DNA from 3 places in the Exiguobacterium sp. s7 genome. Region 3 is predicted to be linked to each of the others. Evidence: riboswitches for the same ligand, from Rfam matches in the RefSeq annotation. Region 3 holds a riboswitch; each other region holds the start of a gene.
What was found. Region 3 has a riboswitch for thiamine pyrophosphate ahead of tenA (thiaminase II). Riboswitches for the same ligand answer to the same signal wherever they lie in the genome.
Positions count from the first base shown of each region.

Region 1: another riboswitch for thiamine pyrophosphate. It lies ahead of KNP79_RS04990 (YkoF family thiamine/hydroxymethylpyrimidine-binding protein); the one in region 3 lies ahead of tenA (thiaminase II).
Region 2: another riboswitch for thiamine pyrophosphate. It lies ahead of thiT (energy-coupled thiamine transporter ThiT); the one in region 3 lies ahead of tenA (thiaminase II).

Region 1 is NZ_JACSLO010000002.1:469,348-476,694, reverse strand. It holds gene KNP79_RS05010 (DUF1643 domain-containing protein) at 1-546, shown strand, start outside; gene KNP79_RS05005 (energy-coupling factor transporter transmembrane component T family protein) at 562-1,296, opposite strand; gene KNP79_RS05000 (ABC transporter ATP-binding protein) at 1,293-2,624, opposite strand; gene KNP79_RS04995 (ECF transporter S component) at 2,617-3,192, opposite strand; gene KNP79_RS04990 (YkoF family thiamine/hydroxymethylpyrimidine-binding protein) at 3,185-3,778, opposite strand; TPP riboswitch at 3,858-3,958, opposite strand; gene KNP79_RS04985 (GTP-binding protein) at 4,021-5,214, opposite strand; gene KNP79_RS04980 (hypothetical protein) at 5,317-5,580, opposite strand; gene KNP79_RS04975 (SMP-30/gluconolactonase/LRE family protein) at 5,593-6,474, opposite strand; gene rlmN (dual-specificity RNA methyltransferase RlmN) at 6,648-7,347, opposite strand, start outside.
Region 2 is NZ_JACSLO010000001.1:205,430-212,776, forward strand. It holds gene rsgA (ribosome small subunit-dependent GTPase A) at 1-486, shown strand, start outside; gene rpe (ribulose-phosphate 3-epimerase) at 488-1,144, shown strand; TPP riboswitch at 1,164-1,264, shown strand; gene thiT (energy-coupled thiamine transporter ThiT) at 1,341-1,913, shown strand; gene KNP79_RS01055 (thiamine diphosphokinase) at 1,913-2,500, shown strand; gene rpmB (50S ribosomal protein L28) at 2,559-2,747, opposite strand; gene KNP79_RS01065 (Asp23/Gls24 family envelope stress response protein) at 3,001-3,363, shown strand; gene KNP79_RS01070 (DAK2 domain-containing protein) at 3,386-5,068, shown strand; gene sdaAB (L-serine ammonia-lyase, iron-sulfur-dependent subunit beta) at 5,132-5,794, shown strand; gene sdaAA (L-serine ammonia-lyase, iron-sulfur-dependent, subunit alpha) at 5,807-6,694, shown strand; gene recG (ATP-dependent DNA helicase RecG) at 6,681-7,347, shown strand, end outside.
Region 3 is NZ_JACSLO010000007.1:62,819-70,165, reverse strand. It holds gene pelF (GT4 family glycosyltransferase PelF) at 1-1,391, shown strand, start outside; gene pelG (exopolysaccharide Pel transporter PelG) at 1,372-2,820, shown strand; TPP riboswitch at 2,882-2,986, shown strand; gene tenA (thiaminase II) at 3,069-3,743, shown strand; gene thiM (hydroxyethylthiazole kinase) at 3,740-4,528, shown strand; gene thiD (bifunctional hydroxymethylpyrimidine kinase/phosphomethylpyrimidine kinase) at 4,528-5,364, shown strand; gene thiE (thiamine phosphate synthase) at 5,336-5,974, shown strand; gene KNP79_RS10200 (SDR family oxidoreductase) at 5,998-6,630, shown strand; gene KNP79_RS15740 (GGDEF domain-containing protein) at 7,175-7,347, shown strand, end outside.

The DNA of each region.
Region 1 (7,347 bases), on a different contig from region 3:
GTCTTCAATGAGGACAAGACGAAGCGCTACTTGCGTTCGTACGAATTCACAGATGTCGTCGACGGCGTCATCTGTGCCGTCATCATCTACTCGCCCCGGATGAGCGATGCTTTCTTGTCCGGTACGACAACGCAGCGGGCGTATATGCTCATGCGGAACCATCTCGATCAACCGATCCGTGAGATGCGCGTCATCAGCCTCGTCCCAACACTCGCCATCAATGACAATCTGCCGTACGTCGAATCGCAACTCGACGAAGTCAACTTTCATTACGTTGAGGAAACGCTCGACGAGGTCGAGGCGAGCGGAGGTATGATTATCGTCGGCTGGGGCTCTCCGGGACGCTTGATGCATCATGCCACCCCGTATAAGGCGCTCTTTGCCGACCATGAGGCGCATATGTTCTGTATCGGCACGACTTCCAAAGGCGAGCCGCAACAGATTCGTATGGCCAACGAGAACACCGTGCTCGAGGCGTTCAATAACGAATCAATCAAACCGAAATTTAGAATTGTGAAAGAAACGAAACAAGACGACTCCGAGTGAGTCGTCTTGTTTCGTTTATATGCCAATCCATACGCTCACTCCAAACAATAGGAGCAAAAGCGACGCCAACAGAAAGTCGTTCCTGGTGACGGGCACAACCTCGTACGTCGCTCGAGGTTCCCCCGTAAACCCACGTGCTTCCATCGAGAACGCGATTCGTTCCGCTTGGCGGATCGATCCAGCAAGAAGCGGAACGATTAATTTGGGGACGTGGCGGATGTGATCGAGTCTCGTCTCCAAACGTACGCCTCGTAGCGCATGCGTTTCATATAGTTGCATCAGTTCTTTTTTTAGAATCGGAAAGAAACGAAAACCGACGAAGACACTATATGCGATTTTTGGTGACAGCTTTCCTTGTTGCATCAAACTGTAGACGAACCGTTTCGGGTCCGTCGTCAGCGTGAACAGAAGCGACAAGGCTGTGAATGCCAACACACGCAAGGAGAGCGTCGCTGCTAGCATCACATTCTCGTCGGTCACATCATTGCCAAACAGCTTGAACACGACATCTCCGCTTGATTGCTTTCCAAAGACGAGCGTCGTCCACAATGTCCCGAGCGCGGTCAATAAAAATGGGATCATGTACAACCCCCATCTTCTCCAGCTCACAGCAGAGAATAGCGTTTGAAGTGTAACTGTACCGAGAAAAACAGCAAGCGGAGTCCAAGGGTTATACATGAAGGCGAGACCGAACATGAGACATGCCACGGTCAGAAATTTAATCGTCGGGTTCATCTCATGAAATGTCATCGCGATTCCTCCATCAATAAGCCGTGGGTGCGTAGTAATTCTTTTTCATCCCAGAGTGAAGCGTCATATGGCCCACTCAAGTCGCCGTCACACATCAAATAATATGTGTTCGCAATCCGCGCGAAGCTGAGGTCGTGCGTCACAAACAAAATCGTCTGGCCGGATCGTGTTCGTTCGACCATTAAGTCATAGAGCGCACGAAGCGATACCTCGTCTTGTCCGGCAGTCGGTTCATCAAACGCAATCAGTTGTTTATTAGACAGCATCATCACTCCGATGGCGAGCCTTCGTTTTTGACCGTGACTAAGGGAGAGTGGATGGTGGTCACGCACTGATTCGAGCCCGAGCCGCGTTAAGACGTCCTCAATCGGGCGATTATGGCCATATGCAAGTTCTCGGGTCACATCATTCGTAACGAATAGATGCGCCGGTGATTGCGGGACGAGGCCGACTTCACGATGTTTCCGGGCTAGGCTTCGCAGCCATGTCGACTTTCCGCTACCATTTCGACCGAGCACCGCAATGAGATCACCCTCAGCGACCTTTAACTCGCTCGCTGCTAATTGAAATGTTTTTCGTTTTAATTCCGGTATGTGAAATAACATTTCCTTTCCTCGTTCAACTTTAATTGGAGAGAACGCATAATCTGGTCGGACGATGAACGGTCCATCATAGTCGATGCGCCCACTCACGAGCTTTATTTGTCGGTTAAAAAAATCACCCCATATGTATGGCCGATGCTCGATGACGACAACGTTTACGGTCTGTGCGACGCCGTCGAGCCAACGAACGAAATGATGGGCGGTCTCAGGATCGAGGTGAGCGAGCGGCTCATCGAGGAGGAGCCACTCGGGACGGCCAATCAAGGCACAAGCGACGGCAATTTGCTGCTTCTCACCCCCCGATAGGTCATGAATGGTACGGTGACGATAATCGGTCAAATGCAACGCCTCTAACATTGTGGTGACACGGGCCATCATCTCGTCTCTCGCGACGGCAAAGTTTTCGAGCGTGAAAATCAATTCTTCTTCGACCGTCTGCATGACGAACTGACTGTCCGGGTCCTGAAAGACCGTTCCGACGCGCCGGTTCACTTCGCCAGCTTCATACGTATCATAAGAGCGATCGAACAAGTGCAATCTGCCCGTCACGATGCCATCACAATTGTCCGGATAGAGACGATTCATCAAAGCGAGCAATGTTGATTTTCCCGACCCACTTGCCCCTGTAATGACCGTTCTCCCTTTTGTTAGACGTAGTGTGATATCCGTCAAGACATCGCATTTCTTGTTCGGATAACGAAATGTCAGATGTTCTGCCTCAACCATGCATACGGTCCTGTCGCGCGAGAGCATACCCATCAAGCGCGCCCGTCCGAAGCAACAAGTCGCTCAAAATCTTACCGCCCAGACCAGCAATCAACATCCCGCTCGTTGCGCGTAGTGCGAACATCGTAGCCACATATGTCGGACTGAGGGCATTGAGCCCTCCCATGACGTACGTATATGCGAAACTTGTCACAGCAGCACTGAATCCGGCGAGCATGAGCACCCAAAGATCATAGCGTTTATAACCCGTCAAAGCGAACGCCGCTTCGGCGCCGATCCCTTGAACGATCCCGACTAAAATGATGCGCGGTCCGATGGCGTTGCCAATCATCATCTCAATCGTCGCCGCAAGCACTTCGGATAAGAATGCAGCCCCAGGCTTGCGAATGATATAAGCTGCGATAATCGAGACGATGAACCATATCCCAAAAATCCATTCGTAGGCGATTGGTCCAATCAGACCGGCCCACAAGTTCCCAGCATGGACGAACGCCAAATAGACCACCGCGAACACGACCGATAAAATCGACAACAAGACGATTTCTTTTAACTTCCACGATTTAAGCATCCATGCGTCCCTCGTGTGACGGGCTGTTCACGCTGAACGTCACCGTCATGACGACGTGGCTTGTCTTCTGTCGGACGCGATCAAACGTCGCCTCATAGAAAGCGAACACCGGCTCGATGTCCCCATGTATGCCTGAGGCGTAATGCATCGAGTCATTGAAGACACCCCGCTCTTTCGCAAAAGCGATTTCTTCGTAGATGATGTCCATGTAGTTCTCATCACCGAGCGGATAGAGCGCGAACTGTGAAGAGACATATTGCGGACCGACGGGACCATTAAGCGGTTCGCTCGACACAACGAGCACTTCATCTCCGGCCGTATCCCCTGGACACCCGACCGAGAACGTCCCGCTCATCGACACATGTTCCCCTGTCTTCGTCGCGTGTGACAGCACGGTCTTAGCCACATCGAATACATGCTCACTTCGTCCACGGATGACCGTCGACACGTCATCGGTATGTCGCCAGACGTTTTGTAAATCCGTCTCCTTCAACGCCCCTTTGATGATGCTCACGAAATCAGTCGTCATCGGGCTCAGTGTAAAGCGGAAACCGACGATCGGGCTCGTTCCACATTGTTTGTTCATGTTCTATTCCCCCTTATTATGTGTACACAAAAAAGCCGCATCCATGAGAATGCGGCCACTCGTCCAATTTTAATCCATTAGAAAAAGTGCCACACTTCCTCACGCCGGTATTACCCGGATCGAGTCATAAGGGATTGGAGCCATGCTCACATCTCAGCCGAAGCACCCCTAGTGTAGTCCAATGTATGCGGTTGTTCATGCAAGAATCAGTATAGACGACCGCTTTCATTTTGTAAACGGTCTTATGAGAACGTGACGACCTCGTTCCCCGGAAGTGTGTCCCGGAGCGTCGACCAATCCAGCGCCATCTCCTCATCTGTCAGCAGACAGTGATCGAGCTCTTGTTCGATGATGGCTCGATCCATCCGCTGCCCAATCAAGACGAGCTCCGTCTGTCGGTCCCCGTACGGTTCGACATAGTCGGCGGCGAGTTCCGGTTCGGCCGCGAACATGTGACGGCGCTCTTCTTCCGGAAGCGTCGCGAGCCAGCGTCCGGCATGTTCGAGCGTCGAGGCGTAACCCGCTTGTGAAAACAGACAGGCGAGGTCGTTCCGTGAAGCGATCCATAAAAACCCTTTCGCACGGACGATTTCTTCCGGAAACGTCTCAATCCAGGCATGGAGACGCTCCGGGTGGAACGGCCGACGCCGACGGTAGACGAATGAGCTGATGCCATACTCTTCCGTCTCCGGCGTGTGCACATCTGTCTCAAGTTCTTGAATCCACCCGGCCGCATGCATCGCCTGTTCGAAATCGAACAAATTGACATCCAACAGCTCGGTCAATTCCACGTTCGCATGGACAGACGTCAACAGCTTCGCGGTTGGGTTGAGCGCCTTCAACAGTCCGGTCATCTCGCCGAGTTCGGTCTCGGTCACGCGATCCGCCTTGTTCAAGACGATGATATCGGCGAATTCGACTTGGTCGACGAGCAGGTCGACGACTTCGCGGACGTCCGTCGCCTCGATCGCCTGCTTGCGTTCATGGAGCGACTCGCCCGAGTTGAAATCTTTTAAGAACCGAAACGCATCGACGACGGTCACCATCGCATCAATATAGACTCGGCTCGTCAAATCGATGCCGAGGGCGTCATCGGCATATGTAAACGTTTGGGCGACCGGGATCGGCTCTGAGATACCGGACGACTCGATGATGATTCCGTCGAGGTCCCGGTCGTTCGCAAGCTCTGCTACCGCCTCGAGCAGGTCCTCACGGAGCGTGCAACAGATGCAGCCGTTCGATAGTTCGACCAACTTTTCGTCCGTCCTTGAAAAACCGCCCTGTTCAATCAATCGCTCATCGATATTCAACTCGCTCATGTCGTTGACGATGACGGCGTATTTCTTGCCCGTCCGATTGTTCAATATGTGGTTCAATAGTGTCGTCTTACCGCTTCCTAAATAACCGGACAGCACGGTGATCGGGATTCGTCTCATTCTACCCACTCCTAAATCGTAATGATTACTTTTTAGATAATGACGGGTCGGTGACGTCTTGTCAAGAAAAAAACACGCCCGTTTCCGGACGTGTTCTCCTGCCTATTCCTCTAACGCCTTGCGTTCGGCCTCTGAGCGTGGATAGGCGTTCGCCTGCCATTCGGCTCGATAAATCGAGTCGAGCTGGGTCAGACCGACCTCATCCGCGTCCTTGTCGGCATCCACACTCGGCGTCTCATCCCACCGCGGATTCAAATACGTATGATCGTCTTCCCGGTTTGCCTCCAACAGCTTTTGAATCCCGACCCGGGCGACCGCCGCGAGCGCCAAACCGATTCCCGCACGAACGAGCAATCGTTTTACCATCTTCGTACCTCCTTATCGACCAAACCGATAGAGCGGCATCCCTTTCACATCTGTATCAATTTTAAAGACCGACCCTGCGTCCGGATGGGCCTCGAGCGCCGCGTCATCCATTCCTTCGCGCGCCGTCGTGATCGCAAGTTGTTTCAAGTCATCACTGACGAAACAGCATGACGTGACGTTCGGGGCCGGCACGAGCACCTCGAGCACTTTTTCACCCGTCTTCGGGTTCCAGCGCGAGACGCGTCCGCCCGCGAAGTGGGCAATCCATAAAAAGCCGTCCTCATCGGATGTCATGCCGTCCGGGAATCCTTCCTCATCTTTGAAATCGATGACGACTTCCCCATCCCCGAGTGTTCCTGTTTTCAAGTCGAACGGGTATTTGCGGACCGTCTCGGTCGGTGTATCGATATGGTAGAATGTCGAGTGGTCCGGAGACCATGTCAGACCGTTCGACAGCGTCAGTTCACTGAGCATGACCTCGGTCGTGCCGTCACGGTTCAAGCGATAGAGCGTCGCCTCGTTCTCCTCGTCGTTGAGATGAAGCGTCCCGGCAAAGATTCGTCCGTACGGGTCGGCCTTTCCGTCGTTGAAGCGAAGATCCCCTTCCGGGTCATCGAGTTCGACGAGTTTATCGAGTCGCTTCGATCCCTCGTCCCATTCATAAATGCCGTCTTTCAAGCCGACGACGACGCCGTCTGTCACTTTCGGGACCGCAAACCCGATCTGTTGTCCCATATCGAACGATGACAGCTCGTCTTCCTTTTCGTCGTACCACCAAAGTGTGTGTCCTTCGATGTCGACCCAATAGAACCGTTTCAGTTCAGCATCCCAACACGGGCCTTCCCCAAGTGTATTTCTGACTCGAATCCATAACGCAGCGTTTACTGTCTCCATTGAATTGCCTCCACTCTCTACATTGATTTCAACTGACTATTCCCTGAGCGGACGAGGTCTATTCAAGATTTTTCAAAATCGTTCCGCAGAGTTAGGGGCGATGTCCGTCTTTCCTTCACCGGAGCGGCTCTATGAAAAAAAACTCCTTGAATCATTCGATTCAAGGAGTCCACTTATTTCGCACCTTCGACGTTCATATGTTTACTGCGCAACTGGCCGCATGCCGCATCGATGTCAGTCCCGTGCTCAAGGCGGACACCGGTGTTGATGCCACGCTTCTTCAAGACATCATAGAACGCCATGATGTCCTCCGAGGTACTGCGCTCGTATTGGATATGCTCGTTGACCGGGTTATACGGGATCAAGTTGACGTACGACTTGTCCTTAATATCGTCGATGAGCGCCGCCAATTCCTCGGCGTGCTCCGGTAAATCGTTCACTTTCGACAGGAGAATATATTCGAACGTGATTCGTTTGTTCGTCTTCTCGACGTAATACCGGATGGCCGGCATGAGCTTGTCGAGCGGGAACGCCCGGTTGATTTTCATGATTTGCGTCCGCAGCGCGTCGTTCGGCGCATGGAGCGACAGCGCCAAGTTGATGCGCAAATCGAGGTCCGCGAACTTGTAAATCTTGTCGGCGAGTCCGCTCGTCGAGACGTTGATTTTACGCGGCGCGATCGCGAGACCGCGCTCGTCCTTGACGACACGCAAGAAGTCGACCAAGTTGTCAAAGTTATCGAACGGTTCGCCGATCCCCATGACGACGATATGGCTGACCCGGGCCCCTTCGCCGACTTCGTCCAAGTAGTGTTGAACGGTCATGATTTGTTCGACGACTTCGCCCGCCGTCAAATCACGTGTCTTCTTCAAG
Region 2 (7,347 bases), on a different contig from region 3:
TCCATCGGCTATGAGGTCATCGAGACGTCGACCGAGGACGGGTCGGGGATCGAAAAAATCCGCGGGTCGTTTAAGGAGAAGACGAGTGTGTTCGCCGGACAGACCGGGGTCGGTAAGAGTTCGCTCTTGAACGCGGTCGCACCTGAGCTTGAACTTGCGACCGGGAAGATCTCGAAATCACTTGGGCGCGGTAAGCACACGACGCGTCACGTCACGCTGATCACGCTCGCTGACGGGCTCGTGGCCGATACGCCTGGTTTCTCGAGCCTCGAGTTCCCAGAAGAACTCGAAGTCGAAGAGATGCGCTGGTGTTTCCCTGAGTTCGTCGAGCGGCATGATGACTGTAAATTCCGCGGTTGTGCCCATTTGAACGAACCAGGTTGTGCCGTCAAAGCGGCCGTCGAGGCGGGAGAAATCGCTTCCACCCGCTATGAGAATTATGTTACGTTTATGGCAGAGTTAAACGATAGACAACGGAGGTACTGACATGATTAAAATTGCACCATCGATTTTAGCGGCGGACTTCGCCAATTTAGAGGCAGAAGTGAAGGCGGTCCAAGAGGCCGGAGCGGATTATATCCATTTTGACGTCATGGACGGTCAATTCGTCCCGAACATTTCAATCGGCCTACCGGTGTTAGCGAGCTTACGGAAAAAGTCGGACATGGTGTTAGACGTCCATTTGATGATCGACCAGCCCGAACGGTTCGTCGAAGATTTCATCAAGGCCGGGGCGGATATCGTCACGGTTCATGTTGAAGCGACGAATCATTTGCATCGCGTGTTGCAACAAATCAAAGCGGCCGGCGCCAAGTGTGGTGTCGTCTTGAATCCGCATACGCCGCTGTCATCGATTGAACACGTGCTCGGTGACGTCGACATGGTGCTCCTCATGACGGTGAACCCTGGCTTTGGGGGCCAGGCATTCATCGAATCGGTCGTCCCGAAAATCGCGGCGCTGAGCGAGATGCGCCAAGCGCGTCGTCTCGACTTTGAAATCGAGATCGACGGCGGTGTCAACGCTGAGACGGCGAAATTATGCATCGACGCTGGCGCTGATGTGCTCGTGGCCGGCTCGGCCATCTATAACGAGCCGAGCTATAAAGACGCAATCGATAGCATTCGTCACGCTTCTCGTGTATAATCGTCGATAGAACAACAAATATTGTCGCAAGGGGTGTCACATTCTGTGGCTGAGAGGCATTTGCTAACCCTTTGAACCTGTTCCGTTCACACGGACGTAGGGATGTGGCGAAAATGCACGTTGCTACTCGATAGCAGCATGGCGTTTACGTCATGCTGCTTTTTGTCGTTCGCTCATATAATAAGGAGGGAATAAGATGAAACAACGTTTAAAACTACAGGCGCTCATTGAAATCTCATTGTTCGCCGCACTCGGCTTGATTTTTGATTTGCTCATCCCGTTCCGGATGCCGCAGGGCGGATCGATCAGCCTGGCGATGTTGCCGATCTTTGTGATGGCGTACCGCCATGGATTAAAAGGCGGACTGGCGACAGGAGCGCTCGTCGGAACGCTGCAACTGCTGTTCGGGGCTTACATCTTCACACCGGTCCAGTTCCTGCTCGACTACACGTTCGCTTACGGTGTCGTCGGGATGGCCGGACTGTTCGCTGGTCAAGTGAAACGGGCCGCCAAGGACGAGGCAAAAAAGACGCTCGTCGCCTACTTGGTGCTCGGGGCGCTCCTCGGTTCTTTGCTTCGCTACGGCGCCCACGTCTTATCAGGGATCGTGTTCTTCGCCGAGTACGCGGAAGGGCCGGTCGTCGCCTATTCGTTCGCTTATAACATGACGTATATGTTGCCGTCCTTCCTCGTGTCGGCCGTCGTCCTCGTTCTCTTGTTCGTCTCGGCACCACGTTTCGCCACGCTTGCGACCCGGGGTCTCCGCTAATGCGGGTGTTGATTGTGGCGGCCAGCCCGGAACCAATCTCGGGACTCCCGCGTGACGTCGATTACATCATCGGCGTCGACGGGGGGTACGAGACACTGTTGAACCACGGGCTGAACCCGGATCTCGTCGTCGGCGATTTCGATTCCTTCACGGGCGAAGTGCCGATCGACGCCGTCCGTTATCCATCTGAAAAAGACGTGACCGACCTCGAGATTGCGCTCGAGGCGGCCCGTGGACACGGGGCGACGGAGATGCTTGTGTACGGCGCTCTCGGTGGACGCCTCGACATGACGCTCGGCAATATTGGGCTGCTCGAGGCATATCCAGAGATGCGTTTGTTCACGTCCGGGCAAACCGTTCGTCTTGTTGGAGCTGGGCGTCACGAGCTCCCACGTCAAGCCGATCATTATTTGTCGCTCATCCCGTGGAAGCGGGCGAACGTGTCAATCCGCGGCGTCAAATATCCGCTCGACCGTCACGATGTCGTCAGCCATGAGGCGCTCACGATTTCGAACGAGTGGGCCGGCGAATCAGCGGATTTGATCGTGCACGAAGGTATGGTCCTCGTGCTGTATGTCAAAAAATGAACACAAAAAAATCCCATCGGCGAATGCCGCTGGGATTTATTTCGTTCGTGTATAAAAATTATACGCGTTCAACGAGACCTGATTTAAGAGCGCGAGCTGAAACCCAAACTCGTTTAGGTTTACCGTCAACGAGAATACGAACTTTTTGTACGTTTACACCCCAAGTGCGTTTTGTCTTGTTGAGTGCGTGCGAACGGTTGTTACCTGATTTAGGTGATTTACCTGTTACGTAGCATTTACGTGCCATGCGTTTCCCCTCCTTTTTTATGTGGGTTCGTCCTAATAGACACTCGTTTATATTAGCACGGGTTTTTTCACGATGCAACTAGAAAATCATAGGATGACAAGAAAAAAACTTGACATTACTGGAAAGGATTTTAATAATGAATGAGGGTTACGGCTACAATTGACCGAGTTTATGGAGCAGGTTCTTTTAATAACTAGGTACTTATTGTAGAATGTAGTGAAGGAATCATTCCGAATGAAGGAGGCTACTCCATATGGCAATTGAAATGAAGACAACATATGGCAATATTGACATCACGAACGACGTGGTCGCAACACTCGCAGGCGGTGCGGCGATGGAATGTTTCGGCGTTGTGGGAATGGCGTCTCAAGCTCAATTGAAAGACGGGATTGCAGAACTATTGAAGCGTGAAAACTACGCCCGAGGCGTGGTCGTACGTCAAGATGGAGAAGACGTACATATCGACATGCACATCATTGTGAGCTACGGGACGAAAGTGTCGGAAGTCGCATATAACGTGCAAAGCCGTGTAAAATACACGCTCGGTGAAACTTTAGGATTAAACGTTTCGTCGGTAAACATATTCGTACAAGGCGTTCGTCTGACGAATGACTGACGAGAACGAAGGAGGATTTGGTGTGGGTTTAAAACGTTTAGATGGATTGGTGTTCGCGAACATGGTCGCGAACGGTGCGGCCAACTTGAGCCAGAATGCGGATTATGTAGATTCGCTTAACGTCTTCCCGGTGCCGGATGGCGACACGGGGACGAACATGAATTTGACGATGACATCGGGTGCGAAGGAAGTGGCCGCACTCAACACGGCAAATATCGCTGACGTCTCATCGAAGTTTGCACGTGGTCTCTTGATGGGGGCACGCGGGAACTCCGGTGTTATTTTAAGCCAATTGTTCCGTGGCTTCGGTAAAGCGATCGAAGGAAAGACCGAAGTGTCGACAGTCGATTTCGCCGAGGCATTGAAACGTGGTGTCGACACGGCATACAAGGCGGTTATGAAACCGGTTGAAGGAACGATTTTGACGGTTGCTCGTGAAGCGGCCGACGAAGCGCTCCGTGCTTCAGAGTCGACGAGCGACTTCAACGAGTTCATGGAACGTGTGATCGTGGAAGCGAAAGCTTCACTCGAGCGGACGCCGGACTTATTGCCGGTCTTGAAAGAAGTCGGCGTCGTCGATTCGGGCGGCCAAGGCTTGCTCGTTATTTATGAAGGGTTCCTTGCGAGCCTCGAAGGAAAAGAGCTCGAGAAGCCACATGCACCGGTCATGGATGCGCTCATCGAAGCCGAACATCATGCCCACGCCGCGCAAGGATTCATGTCGACCGAAGACATCGAGTTCGGTTATTGCACGGAAATCATGGTTCGTTTCCAAGATGCGAAGTTGAAGGATGCCCCGTTCAACGAGGACGCGTTCCGCAACGAACTGTCTGAACTCGGGGACTCACTCCTCGTCGTCGCAGATGAAGAGTTGCTTAAAGTTCACGTTCACGTTGAGACGCCAGGCGACGTCATCACGAAAGGACAGCGTTACGGTGAACTCGTCGCTGTCAAAATCGAGAATATGCGTCAACAGCACTCGACTATTTTAGAAGAAGAGCACGGCGCGAACCAACATGGCGTCCAACCGACGGCTCCGAAGGCGAAAGCACCGTATGCAATCGTCACGGTCGCGATGGGTGAAGGCGTCAGCGACTTGTTCCGTTCACTCGGTGCGGCTCACGTCATCGAAGGCGGTCAGACGATGAACCCGTCGACGGAAGATATCGTCAAGGCGATCGAAGCGGCCAACGCGGACCATGTCTTCATCTTCCCGAACAACTCGAACATCATCATGGCTGCCGAACAAGCGGCATCGGTCGCACCTTGCGGCGTCTCGGTCATTCCGACGAAGACGGTGCCACAAGGACTTGCGGCAGCGATCGCGTTCAACCCGGAAGCCGATGTGGAGACGAACGAAAGCGTCATGAAGACGGCGGCTAGTACCGTCAAGTCTGGTCAAGTGACGTATGCGGTCCGTGATACGAGCATCGACGGTGTCGAGATTCGTAAAGACGACCACATGGCGATCGCCGAGAAGAAAATCGTCGCCTCATCGGCCTCGAGCCTCGAAGCGGCGAAGAAATTAGTCGACGCCCTCGTCGATGCCGACGACGAGATCATCACGATCTTGACGGGCGAAGGTTCGTCAGCAGAAGACGTGGAGGCACTCTCGGCGTACATCGAGTCGAAGAACGACGAGATCGAAATCGAGGTTCATGACGGGAAACAACCGCTCTACTCCTACATTTTTAGTGTGGAATAAGCTGTAACTCAGCCCTACCTTCTGTATAATGAAGGTAGGGTTTTTTTGAAAGGGGGAAATGCGATGAAATATCGCAGTGTGTTTGATATCATCGGACCGGTCATGGTCGGTCCATCGAGTTCGCATACGGCGGGCGCCGCCCGCATCGGTCTCATGGCCGGAAAACTGTTTGGACGGACACCGCGGCTCGCGCACATCACGTTTTATGGTTCGTTCGCCGATACGTATCGGGGACACGGGACCGATGTGGCCATCGTCGGTGGCATCATGGGCTTCGATACGTTCGACTTACGGATCCCACAAGCGCTCGATCTCGCGAAAGAACGCGACATCGAGGTCGTCTTTGAGACGAGCGATGCGCTGACGGATCATCCGAACACGGCCCGCGTCCGCCTAGAAGACGAGGACGGCACGTTTGAGATCGTCGGGATTTCAATCGGCGGCGGGACGATCGAGATCACCGAGTTGAACGGATTCCCGCTCAAATTGTCGGGCGGCGGGCCGGCACTCGTCGTCTTGCACCACGATCGCTTCGGGGCAATCGCGGCCGTGACCGGTATTTTGGCCAGACATGAGTTGAACATCGGCCATATGGAAGTGAGCCGTCATGAGAAAGGCAAGCAAGCGCTCATGGCGATCGAGATTGATGATCATTTGTCAAAAGACGTGTTAGCGGAAATCGAGCGGTTACCTCAAATCGAGCGGGTAGCCATCTTTGGGGAATAAGGAGACACCAATATGTTTAAATCAGTAGAAGAATTAGTCAGAACGGCAACGGAACGAGGGATTCCGATCTCAGAAGTGATGATCGAGCAAGAAGTGCACGTCAGACGCTCGACGCGTGAAGACGTCGTCGGCATGATGGAACGCAACCTCGAGGTGATGGAAGAGGCGGTTGCGCGGGCACTCGAAGGCGTGACGTCCGTGACGGGGTTGACGGGGAATGACGCCGTGCTCATGACCGACTATATCCGCTCGGGCAAGTCGCTCGCTGGGGATTTGATTTTAGACGCGGTCGCCAAAGCGATCGGGACGAATGAAGTCAACGCGGCGATGGGACGCATCTGTGCAACCCCGACGGCCGGTAGCGCCGGTGTCGTACCGGGTACGTTGTTTGCGGTCAAAGAACGTCTGGAAATGGACCGCGAGGCAATGGTCCGGTACTTGTTCACGTCTGGTGCGTTCGGGTTCGTCGTCGCCAACAACGCCTCGATTTCAGGGGCGGCCGGTGGTTGTCAGGCGGAAGTCGGTTCGGCGACCGGAATGGCCGCGGCGGCCATCGTCGAAGCAGCCGGTGGGACGCCGGAACAATCGGCGACGGCGTTTGCGATCGCCTTGAAAAACATGCTCGGTCTCGTCTGTGACCCGGTGGCGGGTCTCGTCGAAGTGCCGTGTGTCAAACGGAACGCCATGGGTGGAGCGAACGCGATTGTCGCGGCCGATATGGCCCTCGCTGGTATCACGTCTCGCATCCCTTGTGACGAGGTCATCTCGGCGATGCATGAGATCGGCCAGATGATGCCGACCGCGTTGAAAGAGACAGCCCGCGGCGGACTTGCCAATACGCCGACGGCCCGCCGTCTCGAACGAAACATCTTTGGAGAGAAAGAAAATGTCGAGAAGTGAGGCGCTGACGACGCTCAAAGGGGTCGGGCCAGAGATGGCCAAAAAATTAGAGACGATGGGTCTCGAACGAATCGAGGACGTGCTGGAGCACGTCCCGTTTCGTTATGAAAATTATAATAGCGGCACGGTGACGACGGCCATCCACGGCGACCTCGTCAAATGGAGCGGTACCGTCCAAGCGGAACCGCTCGTCCGTTATTACAGTAAAGGCAAGAACCGGCTCCAATTTCGGCTATTGCTCGAGGAACGCTACGTCGTCCACGTGACGATGTTCAACCGGGCGTTCTATAAAGACAAGCTCACGCTCGGCGCCACCGTGACGGTCAAAGGGAAATGGGACATGAACCGGATGACAATCAGCGCGACCGACCTCGAGTTCGGTGAACTGTCGGACGGGCTGCAACCGATTTATTCGCTTCGGGCCGGGTTGACCCAGAAGAACTTCAGCCGGATCGTCAAGCTTGCGTTTGAACAGACGACCTCGTTCGAGGACCGCCTGCCGGAATTGATTCGGCAACGCTATCGTCTCGAGGACCGGGAGGCGATGTTAAAAGGGATGCATTTCCCTGATTCGGTCGAGACGTACAAACAGGCACGCCGCAGTTACGTCTATGAAGAATGTCTGCTCTATCAATTGAAGCTTCAGGCGTTCC
Region 3 (7,347 bases):
GTTATCCATACGTGAGCGGAGGCGTCTCAAGTTGGACGCAGACGTTGATTGAGGCGATGCCCGAAGTGTCGTTTGAAATCATTTCGATTCAACCGACCGAGAAGCGTCCGGAAGAGATGAAATATGTGTTCCCACCGAACGTCTCCGGCATCACCCATCTATATTTGAGCGACGTGGGCGAGCGGGCGAAAGGGCGATTAAAGTGGGGCGCTGAGGACGAACAGAACGTATCGGACTGGCTCATGTTGAAAAGTCCGAACCGGCATGCGCTTCGTTTGCTTGGGAAAGAAGTGCCTTCAAGTCAGGCGTTTTTCGCAAGCGAGTTCTTTTGGAAAAATGTCAAGGCGGCCTACGCCGAGGAAATGAACGGGGGTTCGTTCATCGACTATTTCTGGATGTGGCAGAGTATGTACACTCCGATTTTACGGGTGCTCCATCAACCGCTCCCGAAAGTCGACCTCGTTCATTCCGTGTCAACGGGTTATGCCGGTGTGGTCGCGTCCTACATGAAGGAGACGCAAGGGATTCCGTTCATCTTGACGGAGCACGGCATCTACTCGCGGGAACGCGAGGAGGAAATTTTACAGTCGTATTGGATTCCGGCGCCGTATAAGCCGAGGTGGGTCCGTTTCTTTCACCATTTGTCGCGTGAGGCCTATAACGCGGCCGATGAGATCATCACCTTGTTCGAGCGGAACCGCGAATATCAGGAGTGGATTGGCGCCCCGAGCGAGAAGACGAAAATCATCGCCAACGGCATCGCCGATCGACAAATCCAGGCGACGGTCGATCGCCCTGAGCACGATCTCTTTCAAATCGGGGCCATCGTCCGCTTGGTGCCAATCAAAGATTTGAAGACGATGATTTACGCCGCCAAGATTTTGCAGGAGCGGCATCGTCTGTTCAAACTGACGATCATGGGACCGCTCGATGAGGATGAAGAATATGCGGAAGAGTGCCGTCTGCTCATCGAACAGAGCGGACTGAACGATTATGTCGAGCTTGTCGGAAAGGTTGATGTCCAAGCCTATTTGCCGAAGTTTGATTTACTTCTGTTGACGAGTATCTCGGAAGGTCAACCGCTCGCGATTCTTGAAGGAATGGCAGCCGGCATCCCGTGGGTCGCGACCGATGTCGGGGCTTGTTCCGAGCTCCTGTACGGCCGAGAAGACGACCCGTTCGGTCCAGCCGGATTTATCGTGCCCCCGGTTCATCCGGAAGCGGTCGCGGACAAGGTCGAGTGGATGATGGATTATCCGCAGGAGCGGATGCGTTTCGGTAAGAACGGGCGGGAGCGGGTCCGTCAATACTATCGTCTCCAACAAGTCGTGGACCGCTACAAAGCCATCTATGAAACGAGGAGGGAACAGTATGGCGGGCATCGGGTTTAAGCTGCAGAAGTTGTTCCAAGAAGACTACTATTCGTCCAGGTTGAAGGCGTACACGTTCTCGGGCCTCGTCACATCCGGACCGTGGTTGATCGTCATCTTGGTCGTCGGGACGATTCAATGGTTGGCGTTCCAAATGCCGACGTTATCGCTCGCCGAACGGACGCTTTTCATGATCTCGGTCTCGTACGCGTTCATCTTCTCGCAAATCTTGTTCAGCTTCCAACAGCTCGTCGTCACCCGATATGTGGCGGACTTGTTTTACGAGAAGAAGGCACATGAGATTTTCCCGGTCTTCACCGGGATGCTCAAAGTGACGATCCTCGCCGCGACGATTCTGTACAGTATCTTTTGGCTATTGTCGCCGCTCGATTTTCTGTACAAACTGACGTTGTTCGTTTTATTCATGACGATCAATGTCATCTGGGTCATGTTCTTGTTCTTGAGTGCCGCCAAGTATTATCAAGCGGTGGCCTATAGCTTCTTGCTGGGCGGACTCATCTCGGTCGGGAGCGTCTATGCGATTAGCCGTCTCATGGTCAATCCGTCGAGTCTCGAGCTGTTGCTCGGTTTCACGGTCGGGATGATTGTGACGTTGTTCGGGTTGTTCTTCGCGATGCTCCGGACGTTCCCGCTCCGTTACGCGGTGAAAGAGTTCTCGTACTTCAAGTACTTCGACCGCTATCCAGACTTGTTCGCCATCGGCGTGTTGTACGTGCTCGGGATTTGGGTCACGAATTTCATCATCTGGTTCGGTGAAGGACGTGTGATCGTCGCGGACTCGTTCTTGTTCAACCCGTATTATGACACGGCCATCTTTTGGTCGTACTTGACGATCATCCCGACGCAACTCCTGTTCGTCGTCGCCGTCGAGACTCGGTTTTATGAGCGCTACCGTACGTTTTATGGATTGATTAACTACGGCGGGGCGCTCCATCAAATCGAGAAAGCGAAACAGACGATGACGTCGGTGCTGAAAAATGAGTTGATTCGACTCGCGCGGAGCCAAGGCGTCGTGACGTTGTTCGCCATCCTCATGGCAGGCGTGTTCGTCAGTTGGATCGGCGTCCCGGATGAGATCGGTCAAATCTTTCGGATGACGACGCTCGCGGCGTTCGCGAACGCGATGATTCTCATCTTGACGTTGTTGTTGCTCTATTTCGAGGATCGACGCGGGGCATTGTTCGTCAACATCTCGTTCTTCACGTTGAATGCGTTGTTCACGCTCTTGCTCTTGCCGCGCGGCATCGATTGGTACGGCGTCGGCTTTGCCGTCAGCACGACAATCACGTTCTTCTTGGCCGGCCTGCGTTTGATCTATTACATGGGCAAAGTCGATTATTACGTGTTCGCGGCCTCGAATCGACGCAAGCTTGGTACCGAACGGTTCTCCCAAATGGGGACGTTGTTGAACCGTCACTTCTCGCGATAAAGGGTTTTCAACAAAGATAAAGACTGATATGATGTGGTCGTAGACGACCGAATTTCATAATGTTTACCACTAGGGGAGTCGCGTGACGCGGCTGAGATGGACGAGGTCCAGACCCTTTGAACCTGATCTAGTTCACGCTAGCGTAGGGAAGTGGGCGAACCGATTGTTCTCGTACACTTTGTGTAAATCCGACGCCGCTTCCGTTATGGGAGGCGGCGTCTTTTTTTATAACAAAGGAGGAGACATGAATGACATTCACCGCACATCTTCGACAAGAGGCCGATGCCTTGTTTCAAGCCAGCTTTGACCATCCGTTCGTCCGCGAGCTCGGAACGGGTGAACTCGACGAGGCGAAATTTCGGCATTACGTCATGCAAGACTCATATTATTTGAACCAGTTCTCCAAAGTGCAGGCGAAAGGCGCGACCCTCGCCCCGAACATGGAAGTAGCGAGCCGCTTTTTGACGCACGCGCTTCATACGATTGAAGCGGAGCATGCGTTGCACCGTGAGTTTTTCACCTTGCTCAACGTGACGGAGGCGGAGTGGGCGACGTTTGAGCCGGCCCCGACGGCTTACGCCTATGCGCTCCATATGCAACAGGCCGGTCCGACGCTCGGTGATGTGCTCGCGTCGATTTTGCCGTGCTACTGGGTCTATTATGAGATCGGGGAGCGATTAAAAGATGCGACACCCGATCATCCGATTTATGCGACGTGGATTGCGACGTACGGTTCGGAATGGTTCCGCGATCTCGTCGAGGAACAGCTTGAACGGCTCGACGTGCTCGCCGGACAAGCGACAGCGGAAGAACGGGTCCGGTATCAACAGCTGTTCTTGAAGAGTTGTTATTATGAGCATGCGTTTTGGGAAATGGCGTGGACGCTCGAGTCGTGGGATTTACCGGCGGGGGTGACACGATGAAGCGCGACTTATGGGACAAAGTCAGAGCCGAACGGCCACTCATCCATAACATTACGAATATCGTCGTCGCTAACTTTTCGGCGAACGGGTTGCTCGCCATCGGCGCTGCGCCGGTGATGGCGTCAGCCGTCGAAGAAGTCGCGGACATGGCGTCTGCGAGCGATGCGCTCGTACTCAATATCGGCACACTCGATGCGACGACGGAACGTACGATGATTCGAGCCGGACAGGCGGCGAATGAATCGAGCCGGCCGGTCGTCTTCGATCCGGTCGGTGTCGGGGCGACCGCGTTTCGACGTGACGTCGCTACATCCATTTTGCAACACGTCCGCGTGACGGTCATCCGAGGCAATGCCGGAGAAATCGCGACATTGATTGGTCTCGACGCGGCGGCGCGCGGCGTGGACGCTGGGGAAACGCGGGTTGATTTGAATCACATCGCACGCGCGGCGGCACGACGCTACAACTGTGTCGTTGCCGTGACCGGAGAGACGGATGTCGTCAGCGACGGGGACGCGACGATTGAAATCAAAGGCGGCACCGCAGCAATGGCCCGGACGACAGGGACCGGTTGTTTACTCAGTGCGGTCGTCGGTGCGTTCCTTGCGGTCGAATCCGACGCGTTGACGGCCACGGCGACAGCGCTCGCCGGATATGCGCGGTGCGGCGAACTGGCTACCGCTTTGGCGGATGGACCGGGCGACTTCCCCGTTCATTTCTTGAATGAACTCGGCAAGATGACAGCCGTCGAGTTGCCGAGCGACCGCATTGAGGTGGTGTCATGATGCGGCCGCAAGTATTGACGATTGCCGGTTCGGACTCTGGCGGGGGAGCAGGAATCCAAGCCGATTTGAAGACGTTTCAAGAGCTAGAGGTGTTCGGGACGAGCGTTCTGACGGCCGTCACCGCTCAAAATACGCACGGGGTGCATGGGGTCGAAGCGGTGTCGCCGGAACTCATCACGCAACAACTCGATGCAATCGGTTCGGACTTTTCGATCGCAGCATGTAAGACCGGGATGTTATTTGATGCGGCGCGCATCGAGGCGGTCGCTACCGGGGTGAAACGTCATGTCTTCAACCGACTCGTCGTCGACCCGGTCATGATTGCGAAAGGAGGGGCCCCGCTTTTACAGGACACGGCGGTCGATGCGCTCAAGACCTCCTTGTTGCCACTCGCGACAGTCGTCACACCGAACGTGCCGGAAGCGGAAGTGCTGACCGGGTTGACGATTCGATCGTTTAATGATCGTCTCGAGGCGGCTCGGCGGATGTTAGCGTACGGCGTGCGCGCGGTTATTTTAAAAGGCGGCCATCTCGAAGGTGAAACTGCCGAAGACTTGATCATGATGGAGTCGGAAGTGTTCCTTCTCTCGGCCCCGCGCATCCAGACGAGCGATACGCACGGTACCGGTTGTACATTTTCGGCGGCGCTTACAGCGGAACTTGCCAAAGGTCGTTCTATCATGGAGGCGGCGGTGACGGCGAAGCGGTTCATTCAAAGCGCCATCACCCATGGCCTCGAGATCGGCGCCGGACACGGACCGACGAACCATTGGGCATATGTGGCGTATGGAGAGGAGGGTGTGACGATTGAATCCATCAAGGCGGGCACTCGCTGAACAGTTGCGGCTTTACTTCGTATGCGGGACACCGAACACGAAAGACATGTTACGGACGGTCGAAATGGCACTCCAATGTGGCGTGACATGTTTTCAATTTCGTGAAAAAGGTAAAGAGGCACTGTATGGGGATAAAAAAGAAGCGATGGCAAGGACCCTGCAAGCACTTTGTCGTTCGTACGACGTCCCGTTCATCATCAACGACGATGTCGAACTGGCGGCGCGCATTGATGCGGACGGCGTGCATATCGGACAAGACGATGCCGAGGCCGTAATCGTTCGGGAGCGGATTGGTCCAGATAAGTGGCTCGGTGTCTCGGTCCACACGCTCGAAGAAGCGGCAGCAGCCATCGAGCATGCGGATTATGTAGGCATTGGCCCAATTTACCCGACGACTTCGAAAGAAGATGCCGGGGCAGTGAACGGGACGACACTCATCCGCCAAGTCCGAGACATGTATCGAGAGCTGCCAATCGTGGGGATTGGCGGCATTTTACCGGAACATGTCCCGATGATTCGGAACGACGGGGCGGACGGCGTCGCCGTCATCTCAGCCATCGCTTCTGCACCGGATGTGGCCATAGCCACACGGCGTTTCGCTTGTCTCTGAATTCAAATCGAGGAGGAAGACAGATGAACGTATTTGTAATAGGCGCGAATGGACAGATTGGAAAACAGCTCGTGGAACGATTGCACGAGGAAGGGAAACACCAAGTCACGGCGATGGTTCGAAAACAAGAGCAACTCGATGACTTCACATCAAAAGGCTATCAGGCCGTCCTAGGCGACCTCGAAGGTGACGTCTCGTCACTTGAACAAGCAATGTCTGGCATGGACGTGGTCGTCTTCGCGGCCGGTTCAGGTGGTAGCACCGGAGCCGACAAGACGCTCCTGATTGACCTTGACGGCGCGGCGAAAAGCATCGAGGCTGCCAAGAACGGGAATGTTAAACAGTTCGTCATGGTGAGCGCCTTGAAAGCGGAAGATCGTTCGGCATGGCCGGAAGAGATGAAACCATATTATGTGGCGAAGCACCATGCGGATCGTCTGCTCGAGGAGAGCGGGCTTACGTATACGATCGTCCGTCCGGGCGCTCTCACAGATGACGCCGGCACCGGCAAAGTGAAGACGGGCGACGTCTCGACAGGTGAGATTCCGCGTGCAGACGTGGCGGCCTTCTTGGCACATCTCATTGGTCATGACGCAGCCCACAATCAAGCGATTGACCTCGTCAAAGGTGACACGGCGATTGAGGACACATTATAAACGAGATGACGACAGCGAGCGGACTTGGTTCCGCTCGCTTTTTGTATGGATGTGTCCGTGAACTCGACAAAGGATTCGCTTCGACCGATAGAGAAAGTAAGAGATGGATTTGTTAGAAGAAAGGGGTCTATCCATGACCGCATTATTTCTCTATATGGCCGTTTACTTGCTTCCGGCTTTTCTATTGAGTCACCTTGCTCTTGACGTATTGGTTCGGTAACGCCGGAATTTTGATTTTCGTCTGTTCGGTCCACTTCATTGTCAAAGTGACGGGCGTCGGGGCGAAGTTACCGAGATGGATTTATCCGTATGCCATTTATTTGCCGCTCGTCCCGGTCGCGTTGACGTTCATCCGTCAAGAGAACATCTTGAACAGTCAGCGTTTCGACCAAGTCGGTGTCTGGATTTATCCTGAGTTCAACGCGTCTTATTTGACGACGATGACCGTCGGTAACGTGTTTCATTTTCTTGTGATTCTATTATTGATGTATGCCCTTAAGCGGTCCGAGCGCTTCGAGCATCATCGTGTCCTGCGCTTGTCGTCATCGACCTCGACGGCTTTAAAGGAATCAACGACACGTACGGCCATCAAGTCGGCGATGATTTTCTCATTCATCTCGGTGAGTTGCTTGAGATGGCGACGCCGGAAGCGGGACTGGCCTCGCGCGTCGGCGGGGATGAGTTCTATATGTATGTGCCGAACGTCGATGCAGATGA